4 regions of the Lysinibacillus sp. GJ-1 genome follow, and region 1 is predicted to be linked to each of the others. Evidence: riboswitches for the same ligand, from Rfam matches in the RefSeq annotation. Region 1 holds a riboswitch; each other region holds the start of a gene.
What was found. A riboswitch is a leader RNA that binds a small molecule or an ion and turns the genes downstream of it on or off. The one in region 1 is predicted to bind cobalamin.
Positions count from the first base shown of each region.

Region 2: another riboswitch for cobalamin. It lies ahead of cobT (nicotinate-nucleotide--dimethylbenzimidazole phosphoribosyltransferase); the one in region 1 lies ahead of LO754_RS14275 ((2Fe-2S) ferredoxin domain-containing protein).
Region 3: another riboswitch for cobalamin. It lies ahead of tnpA (IS200/IS605 family transposase); the one in region 1 lies ahead of LO754_RS14275 ((2Fe-2S) ferredoxin domain-containing protein).
Region 4: another riboswitch for cobalamin. It lies ahead of nikA (nickel ABC transporter substrate-binding protein); the one in region 1 lies ahead of LO754_RS14275 ((2Fe-2S) ferredoxin domain-containing protein).

Region 1 covers NZ_CP088912.1:2,881,024-2,885,278, forward strand. The annotation lists gene LO754_RS14265 (sirohydrochlorin chelatase) at 1-776, opposite strand, end outside; gene cobJ (precorrin-3B C(17)-methyltransferase) at 791-2,461, opposite strand; gene LO754_RS14275 ((2Fe-2S) ferredoxin domain-containing protein) at 2,465-2,836, opposite strand; cobalamin riboswitch at 2,973-3,152, opposite strand; cobalamin riboswitch at 3,409-3,592, shown strand; gene LO754_RS14280 (energy-coupling factor ABC transporter permease) at 3,736-4,255, shown strand, end outside.
Region 2 covers NZ_CP088912.1:1,162,670-1,166,924, forward strand. The annotation lists gene LO754_RS05340 (glycerol-3-phosphate dehydrogenase/oxidase) at 1-112, shown strand, start outside; gene LO754_RS05345 (alpha/beta fold hydrolase) at 116-1,033, shown strand; gene miaA (tRNA (adenosine(37)-N6)-dimethylallyltransferase MiaA) at 1,020-1,904, shown strand; gene hfq (RNA chaperone Hfq) at 2,012-2,242, shown strand; gene LO754_RS05360 (rhodanese-like domain-containing protein) at 2,341-2,643, shown strand; cobalamin riboswitch at 2,757-2,931, shown strand; gene cobT (nicotinate-nucleotide--dimethylbenzimidazole phosphoribosyltransferase) at 3,042-4,097, shown strand.
Region 3 covers NZ_CP088912.1:1,968,956-1,973,210, reverse strand. The annotation lists gene metE (5-methyltetrahydropteroyltriglutamate--homocysteine S-methyltransferase) at 1-1,618, opposite strand, end outside; gene tnpA (IS200/IS605 family transposase) at 1,774-2,250, opposite strand; cobalamin riboswitch at 2,535-2,713, opposite strand; gene LO754_RS09260 (VOC family protein) at 2,939-3,301, shown strand; gene LO754_RS09255 (methyl-accepting chemotaxis protein) at 3,345-4,255, opposite strand, start outside.
Region 4 covers NZ_CP088912.1:2,242,342-2,246,596, reverse strand. The annotation lists gene LO754_RS10675 (NAD(P)H-dependent oxidoreductase) at 1-176, shown strand, start outside; gene LO754_RS10670 (SDR family oxidoreductase) at 207-920, shown strand; gene LO754_RS10665 (YqhV family protein) at 1,261-1,536, opposite strand; cobalamin riboswitch at 2,014-2,206, shown strand; gene nikA (nickel ABC transporter substrate-binding protein) at 2,472-3,965, shown strand; gene nikB (nickel ABC transporter permease) at 4,038-4,255, shown strand, end outside.

The DNA.
Region 1 (4,255 bases):
CATGTATCACAGTTCATTTTTACGTCTCCTGCAATGGCCTCTTCCATACGATCTAGCAACACCGTTTTTAATTTTGGATGGTAGCCAAAGTAATCCGCCAATTGGATGTCTAAATCAGCATATGTGGCTGCATAGCTCTTTTGCATCCCCTCCATACGCTCCATTAAGATCCCTGTAAATAAGAAATACGGCAACATAATAATCTTTTTCGCGCCAAGACGATAACAGCGTTCGATTCCTTCGTCCACTGAGGGATTCGTTACGCCCATAAATGCACACTCCACTGTTAGGACATCTAACTGTTCCCAAAGCAAACGACCAATTTTATAAAAATCACTGTTTGCATCCGCATCACTTCCACCGCGGCCGATAAATAAAATCGCAGTATCTTCTTGTTTTTCTTTAATATTCAAGCCTGTTCCTGATAAACGTTCTGTTAAAATATTTAACACTTCTTCATGCACACCAAGTGGTCGCCCATATGTAAAAGTTACATCCGGATATTTTAAACGAGCTGCATCAATCGCTGCAGGGATATGAATTTTTGAATGGCCTGCTTGCAATAAAATAATGGGCACAGCATACACCTCTGTAGCGCCACGCTTTACACATGCATCAATACCTGCTGGGATATTAGGTGCTTCAAATTCTAAAAAGCAAGTTTCAACGATATAACTGTCGTCAATTGAAGGAGTCAATTGTTGAATAAACGTGCGTACCTCATCATTTCCTGCTGCTAAACGGCTCCCATGGCCAATAAATAAAATTGCTTTCATTTCTTTTCTCCTCACTAGTCGCCGCACGGTGCTGGCTCTACTTTTATTTTGGATGACATATCTTGATACGTAAAATGCAATATTTTTTTCACTCGTTTAAAATACTTAAACAAGCGTTCATTTGGATGTGCATTTGCCTTATATTCCTCGATAATCGCTGTAATAAGCGGAATAAGCTGTTCTGGCTCTAACCCCTCTACGACAGGCTGTGCTGCATGTGCTGTTCGACCTACTGGCTTTGCTCCGATAAAGACATCAAATTTACTTTTGCGATAAACAATACCGATATCATCAAACACAGCACGATAACATGCCATGCCACAGCCATTAAAGCCAATATTTAATGTTTTCGGCAATGACAACCCACCAAGTTTTGCTTGAAGTTCTTCTGCATATGGGATGGAATCAGCCTTCTCCCCATAACAGAAATCACATGCCTTTAATGACAAGACATCCCCAATTGGTGAGAGTAAAAACCCTACTTCTTTCAACTTCTCTGTTATCGCTTGTGGTTCTGTCGTTGGGATTTTTAAGTGAATTTGATGGTCTGGCGTATACTCCATCGTGCCTTCATCTCCCACAACTTCAGCCAATGCCATCATCTGCTGTGGTGTAAAAAATTTATTTGCTACCCCAGGGCTAACAGCTAGTTCAAAAATTGACTCCATTTTTTGTTGAACTAGCTTTGGTGTAGCTTTTGTTGCAGTTGTCCCCTGCACCATTGCAAGTGCTGTTGCTGCCATTTCTAAAGACGATTTTGTCGGTGTTGATACAGGCGTAATGGCAATATTACTTTTCATCCGTCCTGCATTTGGATCTGCCGCAAAATCATGGCTTGCAGTACCTGTTTCTTGGTTCATTGCCCACGGTTCATTTTCTTCTCTTAAACGCTGATGAGGACGTAAAGGCTGTTTTTCTTCCCCGAGCGTATATTTACGTTGATAGCCTCGCGGTGTAATCATTTTATTATCATAGAAAAACGTCGAAGAGTTGCCGATAATAACCGTTGTTAACATGCCGATATCATGCTCAAGCATCTCTGCTAAAGTCGTCATCGTAATTTCCTGACGCTCTCGGTAGGCACTCTTGACAAGACCTACAGGCGTATCAGGCGAGCGATATTCAAGTAAAATTCGCTGGGCTTCTACAATTTGACGTGTACGGCGACCACTTTTTGGATTATATAAAGCGATGACAAAATCCGCCATAGCTGCTGCTTCCACACGCTTGGCGATTAAATTCCATGGCGTTAAATGGTCACTTAAACTAATGGTGCAAGAGTCATGCATAATCGGTGCACCTAGTAAACTTGCACAGGAATTAATAGCTGAAATACCTGGTACGATTTCGACTTCAACACCTGTTGCTTCTGTCCAACCAAGCTCAATAAGCACTTCATAGACAAGCCCCGCCATCCCATATACACCTGAATCTCCACTTGAAATAACAGATACAATATTGCCAGCTTCCGCTTGACGTACTGCTTCTTGCGCTCGTGAAACTTCTTCTGTCATGCCCGTACTAACAATCGACTTTGCACTAACTAAATCCTGAATAAGCTCAACATACGTTTTATAGCCAATAATAAATTCACTTTGTTGCAGTGCCTCCACAGCACGAGTCGTAATATGGTTAAAATCACCAGAGCCAAAGCCCACAACAAAAATCTTTCCTTTTTGCGCCATTTTTTACCCCTCTTTCACCTTGTCGATGCCTTTAATGGCAGTTGTTTGCGGTGTACGCTGTAATGTACCTTCTTTCAGTGTAAAAACATGTTCACTATGTAAAGAGTCATGGTTTAAATCTTGTACAAGTGTTCTTCCGTGTTCAACCGATGGCACACGATACCAATTTCCTTGTGGATAAGCGATGACAACACAGGCATCTTTGCATCTGCCATTACAGCGCGTTCTTGTCGTATGTATTTCCTTATCAAGTGCTAATTTCTCGATTTCATCTCGTATTGCTAGGGTAATTTCCTCTGCCTCTTTTTTCATGCAGCTACTGCCATTACAAATAAAAAGATGTGTTTTCATTCCCTCTAAGTTCCAAGTTGTCATTGCTTTTCTCCCCTCATTTACTTTTAGGAAAAAGAAAAAACCTTCACTCTATATCGAAGAGTAAAGGTTTTGTAGAAGCCAAAATAAAAACGAATATACACGTATCCGCTCTCGCTTCACTTCTCCCTCCGAAAAGTTTGCATGCCATCAATAAGCAGGTTTCCTGACTTAAGCTTCCTTTTACTCTCGCGCCTTCCCAAGTTTTCAGTGGCATTGCGATTTCATCAGCTATTACAGTAGCGGGGGCTGTATCGGATTTACACCGATTTCCCTATTATCTCGAACTTTTTCGAGCACTTATAGATGTATCTATATTAAATTGAAATGCTGTAAGTTTTTAAAATGAATTGAAAAACTGTCTCTATCATAGCCTATTTTTTTCATACTTTTCAACATTTCTTTTTCATTTATTAGATTTTTAATAAAATTTCAACAAGTATTTCATTGAAAGCGACCGTTATTCTCTTGTATTTATCTGAATTTTCTAGAATGTCAAACAACGAAAAAATTTTTTTATAAAAAAAGGATAGCTTACGAATGGAAAAACATGTTACACTGTGTCGTGAAATCTCACAATTTCATCTTTTTTCGGTGCGAAGTGTAGCCATTTCGCTTAAAAGGGAAGCCGGTTCAAGTCCGGCGCGGTCCCGCCACTGTACTAGGGAGTTTTATAGAGAATGTCACTGTCCAATGGACGGGAAGACCTATAAAACGTTGAACTAAAGCCAGGAGACCTGCCGAAAAAAACGTGATCGTTTCAACCTACGAGGATAGGTGTGCGGCTTGGCAGATGATGATTCTATTTGCTTTTTCAGCTATGCACTTTTCCTAAATTAGGAGAAGTGCTTTTTTTATTGCGCACGCTACATTCGAAAATTTTGATTTAAGGAGGAGAGATTTTGAAATTATCTTTTTGGAAACTTAGTTACTTCCTACTAGCATTTTTACTAGTACCAAAACGAGCATTTGCCATGCACATCATGGAAGGATTTTTACCGATTGAATGGGCGATATTCTGGTGGATTATTTCGATTCCATTTATTATTTTAGGGTTACGCTCAATTCGCAAAACAATTGATGAAAACCCTGAAACGAAAATGATATTAGGGCTATCAGGGGCATTTGCATTCGTCTTATCTGCATTAAAGATTCCATCTGTTACGGGCAGTTGCTCACACCCTACTGGTGTTGGACTTGGCACAGTCCTGTTTGGCCCATTAGCAATGAGTGTGATAGGGACAATCGTCTTATTATTCCAATCGTTACTATTAGCGCATGGTGGCATTACCACTCTTGGTGCAAATGCTTTTTCCATGGCGATTGTAGGACCAATGATTGCGTATGCTGTTTTTAAAGGTGCTCAAAAAATCGGTCTATCCTTTTCTCTCGCTGTCTTTTTTGCAGCAATGCTTGGGGATT
Region 2 (4,255 bases), 1.7 Mb from region 1:
GCAAGTGATGCAGCAGCGTTTACATTATTCAGAGTCACAAAGAAATACTTATATTGCTCAATTAGAACAAGCGATTCTAGATGCGACAAGTTTTCCTAATGTGGAGGTGTAAAAGATGGAGCGTTATATGAAAATGTCTGATGGACATTTTGTGTTTACACGAATTTTGACGCCGACTATTCCCTGTAAGGGACATTTTCATATTTTACATGGTATGGCAGAGCATAGCGGTCGTTACGTAAACTTTGCACAAATTCTTTGTGCGGCTGGCTATGCCGTGTCCATGCATGATCAGCGCGGGCATGGGGAGACGGCAGGTTATAATGGCACATTAGGCTTTTTCGCTGAAAAAAATGGTTTTGATCGGGTTGTGGAAGATGCGCATGAAGTCATGATGGCTATACATGCTCAATTTGCAGATGTGCCTTTAATGGTATTCGGGCATAGTATGGGGTCCTTTATTGCTAGAAGATATATTCAACTTTATGGAGCAAATGTTGCTAACGTTATTCTTTGTGGAACAGGAAGTGTTTCAGCGTTGCATAGGATAGGACATTATGTTGCGCAAGTATTCGCAATGCGGCACGGTAAAGAAACCGAGAGCCCTTTATTAAATAAGTTGAGCTTTGGTAGCTTTAATAAGCAGTTTCCAAATCCTAAAACCGGGTATGATTGGCTATGTTCGGTAGAGCAGGAAGTGCAAAAGTATATTGACGACCCATATTGTGGCTTTATTCCAAGCAATCAATTTTTTGCTGACTTAACAGCTGGCTTTATGGTATTGAATCGAAAAAAAGAGATTGAAAAAATACAGAAAAACTTGCCGATTCTATTGATCAGCGGTAGCAAGGACCCTGTTGGTGATAGTGGTCTAGGTGTTTATTCCGTAGCTGAACAATTTGCAGCAGCAGGATTACAAGATGTTACTGTCTATTTATTTGAAGATAAACGACATGAAATTTTAAATGAAGACAATCAACAGGCGGTTCATCAAGTTTTATTACGGTGGTTAGAAAAGTATGATAGAAAATAAAATACAGCAAGCAGAGGTCGTAGCAATTGTTGAGCCAACAGCTTCAGGTAAAACAGCACTAAGCATTGAACTAGCCAAAAAGTACAATGGTGAAATTATTAATGGCGATTCCATGCAAATTTATAAAGGTTTAGATATTGGTACAGCGAAAATTACTGAAGAAGAGATGGAAGGTGTGCCACATCACTTATTAAGCTTCAAAGAGCCAACGGAATCCTTTTCAGTAGCGGAATACCAAGCGTTAGTACGCTCTAAAATTAGTGAAATACAGGCGCGTGGTAAGCTACCGATTATTGTTGGAGGTTCTGGCCTATATGTACAAGCAGTCCTTTATGATTTTCAATTTACAGACGAGCAGGTTGATGACCTAGCACGTAAAGCTTATTATGAGGAGCTAGAAAAGTTAGGTCCAGAAGCTATGCATGCTAAGTTAGCAGCACTTGATCCGAAAACTGCTGAAACAATTCATCCAAACAATACAAGACGTGTGATTCGAGCGTTAGAAATGATTGAATTAAGTGGTGTTTCAAAGGCGTCAGAGGAACACAATCGTGGAGAAATCCCATTGTATCGCCACTTAATTATAGGACTTGGTCAAAATATGTCTCGCGAAGAACTTTATGAGCGCATTAATCTCCGAGTGGATGTCATGATGGATAAAGGGCTACTGCAAGAAGTGCAGGGACTATGGCAACAAAATATTCGAGGTGTACAGTCGATTCAAGCGATCGGTTATAAGGAATTGTATGATTACTTAGATGGTAGATGTACATTAGAAGAAGCAATCGAAAATTTAAAGCAAAATTCTCGACGTTATGCGAAAAGACAGTTGACTTATTTCCGCAATAAAATGGATATTCATTTTATTTGAAAAGACTAAAAACTTTAATAATTTCTAAAAATTACTAATTGATAAATTGGTAGAACATGCTACTATAGGAATGAAGAGGTAGAAAGAGAGTAGGGGAGGCGCATTCTATGAAATCAATCAATTTGCAAGATACGTTTTTGAACCATCTACGTAAAAACAGTGTTTTTGTAACTGTGTTTCTGTTAAACGGGTTCCAGTTAAAAGGAACTGTGAAATCCTATGATAACTTTACAGTATTATTAGTAGATGCTGAAAGTAAACAGCATCTCATTTACAAACACGCAATTTCTACATTCGTTCCAGCAAAGCAAGTCGAATTTTTAGAGGCAGAAGAATAAATAAAGTAAATAGAAACAGTTAGTGTTACATCACTAGCTGTTTTTTTTCGTTCACGCTATAATGTAATAGGAAATTGATATATTGGAGGATTTTATAGATGAAATCGATGGATACAACACAATTATTAGAACGATTAGATGCAAACGAAGACCTTTACATTATTGATGTGCGAGAAGACGATGAAGTAGCACAAGGTGTTATCCCTGGTGCGCAACATATTGCTCTTGGGACAATCCCTGAGCGCTTGGATGAATTAGATACGACTAAACCATATATTATCGTTTGTAAAGCAGGTGGACGTTCTGCAAATGCTTGTGCATACTTAGAAGCACAAGGCTTTGACGTAACAAACCTTGAAGGTGGCATGCTTGCTTATGATGGAGAATTAGAATTTAAATAAGAAGATATATCGAGGTATGTAACAGGTCAGTTTGTTAAGTACCTCGTTTTTTAGTGGACTAAAATGCGAGTATCAATATTGACACTAAAAACACTTTGTCGTAAATTTAAAGTAATTACATAAAAGCATTAGGTGCCCACTTTGGGAGAATAGGGAATAAAGTGAAAATCTTTAGCGGTCCCACCACTGTAAAACGGAGTTTTATAGAGAATACCACTAGCATAGCTGGGAAGGTTCTATAAAATGTTGAAATTGAGCCAGGAGACCTGCCTAATTGCTTCGGATGATATAGACGATGGAAAAGTCTGTAGTTTATTTGTTATGAGATAAACTACAGGTTTTTCCATTTTTTTATTTCAATCTTTATGTAATAGGCTATTTAAAAAGGAGAAATGAACATGCAATTATTACAACAAACACTTCAACAGATTCAACATGCTAATAACGAAATAATGGAAAAAGCAAGGGACTATATAGATTCTCTTAGCAAGCCACCAAGTAGCTTAGGAAAACTTGAATCACTGGCTATACAATTGGCTGGTATTACAGGAGAGCTCTATCCTAAAATTGATAACAAAGCAATTATTGTCTGTGCAGGCGATCACGGTGTGTGTGATGAAGACGTAACATCCAATCCGCAAGATGTAACATTTCTTCAAACATTAAATTTTCCAAAAGGGATAACAGGTGTTTGTGCTATTGCAAACATAACGAATGCCAAAATTGTAACAGTGGACGTAGGGGTAAAACAGGAAATTCCGCTCGATGCGGGTGTTATAATAAAAAAAATAAAATACGGGACGGATAACATGGCAAAGGGTCCAGCCATGACAAGGGAAGAAGCCATTCAATCAATTGAAGTAGGAATTGAAGTAGCAACGGCAGAAATAGCACAAGGAGTTAATGTACTGGGTACAGGTGAAATGGGGATTGGCAATACTACACCAAGTGCGGCTATCTTATCCGTACTGCATGCGTGTCACCCACAAGAAGTGACAGGATTCGGTGCAGGGGTTGGATCAGGAGGAATTGCGCATAAAGTTGAAGTCATTCAAAACGCCATTGCCTTAAACAAACCGAATCGTCATGATGCGATTGATGTACTTGCAAAAGTGGGTGGGTTAGAGATAGGTGCGATGGCTGGTGTAATTCTGGCGGCTGCTGCCAATCGTAAGCCCGTTGTAATTGATGGCTTTATTTCGACAGTCGCTGCTCTTATCGCTTATGAACTCGAACCGAAAGTACAAGATTATATTATTCCTTCCCATGCCTCTGAAGAACCGGGGGCAATAATAGCTGCTGAACTGTTAGGAGTGGAGCCGATGCTTCATATGAACATGCGATTGGGAGAGGGTTCTGGTGCAGCTTTAGCCTTTCCAATACTCGACGCAGCTTGCTCTATGGTGAGCAACATGGCGACATTAGCTGAGTCTGTCGGGCTGGTAGAGAAGTAATCATTTGTTAAGTGCCGATAGGGAAAAATCATAGTTAAACATTAGAGAGTAATCGTCTATAGCAAAAAGGAAGCTGGGGCAAAAGAGAAAAAGTGTTAGATTGAACCCAATCAATCTAACACTTTTCTGCTATGCCGTTGTTACCCGCTATCAACAAC
Region 3 (4,255 bases), 910 kb from region 1:
TCACTGTCATAGGTGTCGCCCAAGCAACATCTCCGTAAATAATCGGTGGCTTCACACAGCGGGAGCCATACGATACGACCCAAGCTTTTTCTGTAAAAGCAAACCCTGTGAGTTTTTCACCAAAGTATTCCACCATATCCGTACGTTCGAATTCACCATGCACAAGTACGTCGATCTCTAAATTTTCTTGTATTTCAATCCAACGTTTCGTTTCTTGTGCGACAAATGTTGCATAAGCTTCATCGGACAACTGTTTCTTCCGCCATGCACTACGTGTCCGTTTTACCTCATCCGATTGAGGGAAGCTACCTATTGTAGTCGTTGGGAATAACGGTAATTGAAGTGCCTGTTGCTGAATTCGTTGACGCGTTTTAAAATCACTTTGCCGTTCAAAATCCTGTGTTGACACTGTTTGTACTGCCCTGTGAACAGCCTGATTATTTCGAACAGGATGTTTTTTTAACGCTTCGATCGCCTTCATACTTTCGGAAATAGTGTAATTTGTTGCATGATTTTTTTCGTTTAAATACTTTGCTACCTCTGTTAGTTCCACTAATTTCTCATCTGCAAATGCAAGTGCATTTTTTAAGACTGGCTCTAATTTTGTTTCTAGTGCTGTGGAGATTGGCACATGCTGTAAGCTGCATGATGATTGAATCCATAGCTCCTCGGCACTGGTCAGTTGTTCAATTGCTCTAACTGTTGTACTAACCTCTGCTAAATTAGCGCGCCAAATATCTCGTCCATTAATAACGCCGGCTGCCAATACTTTATCCTGTGGAAAACCAAATTGACGTAGCGCCTCCATATTATGCGTATAGCCATGCACAAAATCTAAACCAATTCCTTTTACTGGTAGTTCGATAAGCATTTTATAAGCTGATAATGATTCAAAATAAGTTTGTAGCATGATGTTCGCCTCGGGGACAGTTGCTGCTAATTGTATATAGATTTCTTGCACTAGTTTAACCTCTGTCTCATCTAATGAGGTAACTAAGGCAGGCTCCTCCAATTGAATCCAATTAGCACCGGCTGTAACGAGTTCTTTGATAACCTGCGTATAAAGTGGTAATAGTGCTAAAATAAATGCAACTTGCGATACTTTATCGTAGCCTTTTGTTAGCTTACAAAAGGTATAGGGCCCAATCAGCGTTGGTTTGGCTGTAATACCAAATGCTTCTTTCACTTCAAGGAAATCCGCAAGAATTTTATTTTCTGTTAACTCCAGAGCTTGCCCTTCAAATTCTGGTACGATGTAATGATAGTTTGTATTAAACCACTTTGTCATTTCGCTGGCGACTGCATCCTGATTACCACGCGCGATTCCGTAATATGTTTGTAATTCCACTTTGCCTCCTTGCCAACCAAAGCGCTTGGGAACTAAGCCAAACATTACTGCTGTATCGAGCATTCTGTCATATAGTGTGAAATCCCCAACAGTCACAATATCTAAGCCAATACGGAGCTGCTTATCAATACGAGCAAGACGAATTTCCTTCATTTTTTGTAAAAAATCAATTTCTGTCAGCTCATTTCTCCAAAAGGCTTCTAATACTTTTTTCCATTCACGTTCTCCTCCTATATATGGGTAACCAATTGCTGTCGTTGAATACGTCATATCCTTCTCCCCTTTAATTAAAATAATCAGAACCACCAGTCTAACTGGTGGTTTGCTCTACGCGTGAAACGCTGGGGTACTGGCCCATGTCTAAAGACACACTGAAAGGTCCGCCAACCGCACTCCGTTTTCACGCTACCACTAAAGTGGTTTTATCATTTTCGCTTTTTTGCTTTTATTTCTTCTCCTGTAAATGGATCAATGAATTCTTTCATGCTCATTTGATCCTCAAGAATATCCTCTTGTAATTGATTTTTTATATATTCCTGAATGATTTTTCTGTTTCTTCCTACTGTATCTACATAATATCCGCGACACCAAAACTTCCTGTTTCCATATTTGTATTTCAGGTTCGCATGTCGGTCGAATATCATTAAACTACTTTTCCCTTTCAAATAACCCACAAACGATGAAACACTTAATTTTGGTGGAATACTTACCAACATATGAATATGATCAGGACAGGCTGTTGCTTCTATAATTTCTACTCCTTTTCTTTCACATAACTGGCGAAGAATTCTACCTACATCTACTTTAATTTGTCCATAAATAATCTGCCTTCTATATTTTGGCGCAAAGACGATGTGATACTTACAATTCCATGTTGTGTGTGCTAAACTTTTATTATCCATTTGGATCCCCTTTCGTACGAAGTCGGTTGACCAGACCTGAATTTATTGTACGGCTGGGGATTTTTCTTGTCCATAGCTAGAAGCTCTTTAGAACCCCTCGCATAGCAAGGGGTTTTCAAAAAATACAAAAAAACCATCTTCCTTTTCAGGAAAATGGTAGTCATTGTCAATACAATTTAGCTATGATGAAACGATACGATAAATGTTGATTATCGTATAAAGATTCGTTGTCGCACAGTGCCAATTGGGTCACATCTCACCACCTATTTCCACGTAGGTTATTTGGTGTGTACTAGATATTGGTAGGTCTCCTGGCTTCTCATCAACACGCCTCACAGCCTTCCCAGTCTCCCAGTGGCATTTGTGAATTGCTCCGATTTACAGTTGCGGGACAGCGTCGGATTTGCACCGACTTCCCTTTTAAGCCAAACTTTCATTTGGCACCAACTCTTACACAATATTTAATTATGTTGTTACTATAACACACATTTTTCTGAAAAGTATAACTTTTCTAAAATCAATTTATTGATTAAGTACTTATTTGCTGTCAAAATAAACGATACTTGTTATTAAGGAAATATTATTCTAATAAAAGATAGACTTATTATCATACTTTAGAAGGTATTCCAAGTAGTGAAGCGAAGTATATAGTTATACGTAAATATAAAGGAATTAAAGGAGGATTATGATGATTGTCGGTTTACATCACGTACAGCTTACCATTCCAAAAGATTGTGAGGAACAGGGGAAAGCGTTTTATTGCCATGTACTGGGGCTAAAAGAAATAGAGAAACCCACCTCCCTTCAAGGACGTGGGGGCTTTTGGTTACAAGTAGGAAATCAAGAAGTACATGTTGGGACAGAGGACGGGTTTGATAGATATACAACAAAAGCGCATATTGCCTATCAAGTTGACAACGTAGCGCATTGGAAGAACGTCTTATCCGAACACCAAATCGAAATAATTGATTGCGTGCCAATTCCACATGTTGAACGCTTTGAATTTCGAGACCCTTTCGGTAATCGAGTAGAGATGATGCAACCCATCTAAATGACAAAAGCAGCCAATATTGCAAAGTGGCTGCTTTTATTGTTTATAATTTAAAATGCTGTACTTCTTTGTTTAAACGTTCAGCCATCGAAGCGAGATCATCTGTATTTTTTGAAATTTCATCCATCGTTACGACTGTCTCGTCGATTGTTGCAGTCGTTTGCTCTACACCTGCTGCGGACTGTTCGGATATAGCAGCAATTTCATCAATAGAACGATTGATGTGCTCTGTTGTTGTTGAAATACCTTGTAAATTTTCTGTTATTCCTTGAATATTACTAAACATACTATTAACCGCAGAGGCTATTTGTTCAAAGGTTGTATTGGTATTCGTAATTTGCTCTGTTCCTCTTTTTACTTCTTCATATCCCGTTTGAAGGGAAGCTGTTACACCAACCGTTTCGTTTTGAATGCGCCCCACAATGGATGATATATCTGTGACCGAATAAGAAACCTGTTCCGCAAGTTTGCGCACTTCAGCAGCTACAACTGCGAAGCCTTTTCCCTGTTCTCCAGCCCGTGCCGCCTCAATTGCAGCATTTAAAGCTAATAGGTTTGTTTGATTGGCAATATCGTCAATAACTGATACTAACTTAGAAATTTCTTGCGATTGTCTATTTAACCCTGCTACTTTTGCAACAGCCTCTTGCACGATCGTATCAATGGCAAACATTTGCTGTGTCGATGTGTTCATTAATTGTTGACCGCTTGTCGTAAGTTGTAATACTTCACTTGAATAGCCTTGTAAATCAATGCCTTGTGCATTTGCTTGTTGGACATTTACTTTAAATGTATCAATTATTTGCGCTAAGTCACTTGCATTATGTGCTTGGGATTCCGAACCACCCGCTAACTCAAGCATCGTCAATGCTATTTGTTCTGCACCAGTTTTTACATCTAGCGAAGATTGTGCAAGCTGCTCACTATTTGCAGCTACATTGCCCGCAACAACAT
Region 4 (4,255 bases), 640 kb from region 1:
AATTTTTTGAAGGGAATACCCTAGAAGATGCAATAATGCATTTACATCTTATACAGAAATTTCTCGGAATGAAACCATTAAAGAGTTTCTCTTGTTATGACGTAGTCAAAAATCCAAAGATTGAAAAGTTTGTATCCGAACTTGATTTACACCTGCAAGAGATATTGAATTTTTAAACTTATGTAAACGAATAAGGGGAGAGAAATATGTTAAAAGATAAAAAAGTTGTAATTATCGGTGGAAGCTCTGGGATTGGTTTGGCATCAGCTAAACAGCTAGTAGCGCAAGGGGCAGAAGTAATCATTGCCAGTCGCTCCGAAGAGAAATTGCAGAAGGCAAAAGAGCAATTAGGAGTTAGGGCAACAACTTATATTCTAGATACAACACAAGAACAGCAAGTACAATCTTTCTTTGAAAAGATTGGTCATGTCGATCATCTGGTGATAAGCGCGGCAGAAACATCCAGCGGGGCATTCCTCCAAACGGATACAGCACAAGCACGAAAACTGTTTGAAAACAAATTTTGGGGACAATATTATGCAGCCAAATACGGTGCTTCTAACATTTCACCAAACGGATCAATTATTTTATTTTCTGGCGTTGTAGCCTACAAGGCTATGGTGGGCTCAGCAATACTAGGTGCCGTTAATGCGGCTATTTCCAATTTAGGTCAGACTTTGGCATTAGAACTTGCTCCTATCCGAGTAAACATCGTTTCACCAGGTATAATTGATACACCTTCCCGTAGCAAAATGCCAGAAGAAGCACGTAATCACTTCTATAATACAGTTGAAAATAAACTCCCTGTGAAACGAATAGGGCAAGCTGATGATGTTGCACAAAGCGTACTATATTTGCTACAAAATAGTTTCGTGACTGGAACGGTTCTTCATGTAGAAGGCGGCCACATGTTAACTTAAGACTGCAGCAGAATATATTTCTTAAACAAACTTTTGTAGAACTAAAACTGACCTAACAAATAAAACACCTTTCGCGTTGACTAACGAGTATTGTATATATCAATTAACGCGGAGGTGTTTAGTTAGTGTTCTTTTTTACAACAGTGTGTGGACGATTTTAAGCACCAACGCCACAAACGAATAATTGCGTGCGATACACACAATCTCAATTTATTAGGTAGAGGTGACTTTTACATAAAAAAAGTAGCGTCGTCACACGCTACAGCAAATTATTTTGAACAGTAAAGATATTGTTCAGGATGGCTAATACATAACAAGGATTTAGAACAAAATGTCCCTATTACTTTATATGTGAGCTAACAATGATAAGTGTAATTCCAGTAAATAAGCAAATAATTCTCGCCACAGGAATTTTATCAGCTAGTCCAAATAATGCAATTGCTGTTGTTACGATTAAAACTGTTGGACCAACCAATGCAAGCATTGTATTAATATAGAATGCTTTTTCTAAATTGTTCAACTTTAGCATCAACAAACCAGCACTTACTTCAATACTCCCAGACAATACACGTAAAATAACCATAGCTAGAACCGATTTTTCAATAATGGTCATCATCCTATCTTTATCGATAATATTCGCATATCTTATAAATCCATCTCAGTCTAATTATAGAATTCTGTTTGAATGAAATACTAACATCACTATATGTATCATTCGTATGAGATATGCTTGTAATCGTATGCTTGATAGTGTTAATTACTATGTTGATTATCTAGTTAAAAGTGCAAAAAATTTATTAATACAATCAGTTTTATAAATCAATTTTCTGTATTGTAAAATCCTGGGGAAGATAGTATTTAAAGAGAGGTTTATCAAATGAGACTGGAAGGCTACGCTAAGATTTTTAAAATTTTATATTTGGAGTAGATATTTAATAAAACGTCAGCCTTATTCTCTTTTGGAACAATGGTCTTTTTTAGTTAAATGAATACACTCAGCAAGTTTATAAAATAATGAAGATTTTTCTTATTTTATTATATTCTGAAAATAAAATTGACGTAAACTTTCGTGCATGTTATGTTTAATACTAATTTCATAGCAATTATTACAAGTTTGAGTGAAATGAATTTTCATTCAATTAAAAGGAAAATGGGTGTAAATCCCATGCTGTCCCGCAACTGTAAATGAGGAGTTTTGTTTCCATTGACACAGAGTTATTACTCGTGAAGGTGAAACAAAATAATGATTCATGAGCCAGAATGCCTGCTTGTAAGAAGATTCATTGATGATCTACGAAAGATAGGGAGATGGATGGAGACTTACTTTTTGTAGGCTTATCTATCCTTATTCTTTTTGAATAAGGTTTTTTTATGCTTTCTTTTATCTAATAGTAGATGCTTTTGAACCAAGATAGGAGATAGGAGACAGAAAATGAGATTGACAAAGTATTTACTTCCTTTTGTACTTTTTTGACTTTCAGTGTTCTTGCAGGTTGTACAAACACTGATACAGAAAAGGGAAAAACAACAACACAAACAAATGACGAAAAAATGATAACGATTGGATGGCATTTAGATGTCGGTCCATTAAACCCTCATACATATTTACCTAATCAAATGACTGCACAAGCAATGGTCTACGAATCTTTGGTTGAGTATAACGATGATGGGACTATTACGCCTAAGCTAGCAGAAAGTTGGGACATTTCAAAGGATAAGACTTCTTACATTTTCCATTTAAGAAAAGACGTTAAGTATTCAGACGGAACTGCTTTTAATGCGGATAATGTCATTCGTAACTTCGATGCCATATTAGCAAATCGGGAAATACATTTTTGGATGGGCATGGTCAACCATATTGTTGAGGTTGTAAAAGAAGATGATTATACAATTCGTTTGCAATTAGATGAACCTTATTATCCAGTATTAAACGAACTGGCCTTTGTACGTCCATTCCGTTTTTTAGGGGATAACGGATTCCCTGAAGGAGATGCGACGCAAGATTCCATCAAAGCACCAGTTGGGACAGGTCCATGGGTATTAACAGATTACAAAAAAGATGAATATGCTTTATTTAGTCGCAACGAAAACTATTGGGGGGAAAAACCTCTCTTAGAACAAATTAAAGTAAAAATCATCCCTGATTCTGAATCGATTTCGTTGGCATTTGAAAACGAAGAGTTAGATTTAATTTATGGTCGTGGCATCATTAGTTTAGATAACTATTCGTATTTAAAAGATAGTGACAAATATAAGACGGCTACCTCTGAACCATTGTCTACAAAAGCGTTATTATTCAATACGCAGTCAGGACCGTTAGCAGAATTAAAGGTACGTCAAGCCATTCAATATGCTATCAATAAGGAGCAAATGGTTGATAGTATTACACATGGTACAGAAAAAGTGGCCGACACACTATTTTGGGATGCAATTCCTTTTGCCAATATTGATTTAGAACCAATCTTGTATAATCCAGAAAAAGCGCAACAGCTACTTGATGAAGCTGGGTGGACATTACAAAAGGGCGATAAAATTCGTTCAAAAAACGGACAACCATTATCATTAGATTTAATCTATATCGCAACAGATGCGATTCAAAAACCAATGGCTGAGTTGATGCAAGGGGAACTAGCAAAAATAGGGGTACAGTTGAATCTAGAAGGTGCAGATGTAATGGTTGGCCTTCAAAAATTAATGGATAATCAGGTGGATATTAATTTTTGGCGTACAAACGGACCACCAACAGATCCACATGGCTTTGCTAATGAATCAGCTACACCAAATGCTAGTGGTGTTTATGAAGCAAAATTAGGTTTACCAAACGCCAAAGAAATTGATACTAAAATTCACCAATTATTAGTTGGAACAGATGAAGAGGAACGAGTGCAGCTCTATACGGATATTTTAACTATGTTCCATAATCAAGCACTTTTCTATCCGATATCTTATGAAACAAATAACGTGATTTATCAACCATATATGAAGGATTTTGTGCCTCGTGCATCTGAATATGATATTCCATATGCACAAATGGATACAGAGTAATACAAGTAGAAGAGAGAGTGTCTTACAAAGACAGCTCTCTCTTTATCATAGGATTGGGTAGGAGGTGACAGCATGTACGAATCGACATGGATGTTTTGTTTAAAAAGAATTTTAACGTTACCGTTTGTATTATTAGGGGTATCTATATTGACGTTTGTATTTATTCGCTTCGTTCCAATAGAGCCTGCGGAGGTTATTTTAAGATTGGCTAAAGTTACGCCAACGGAAGAGGCAATCCAGGCATTACGTGAGGAACTTGGGACAGACAAACCTTTACTTATTCAATATCT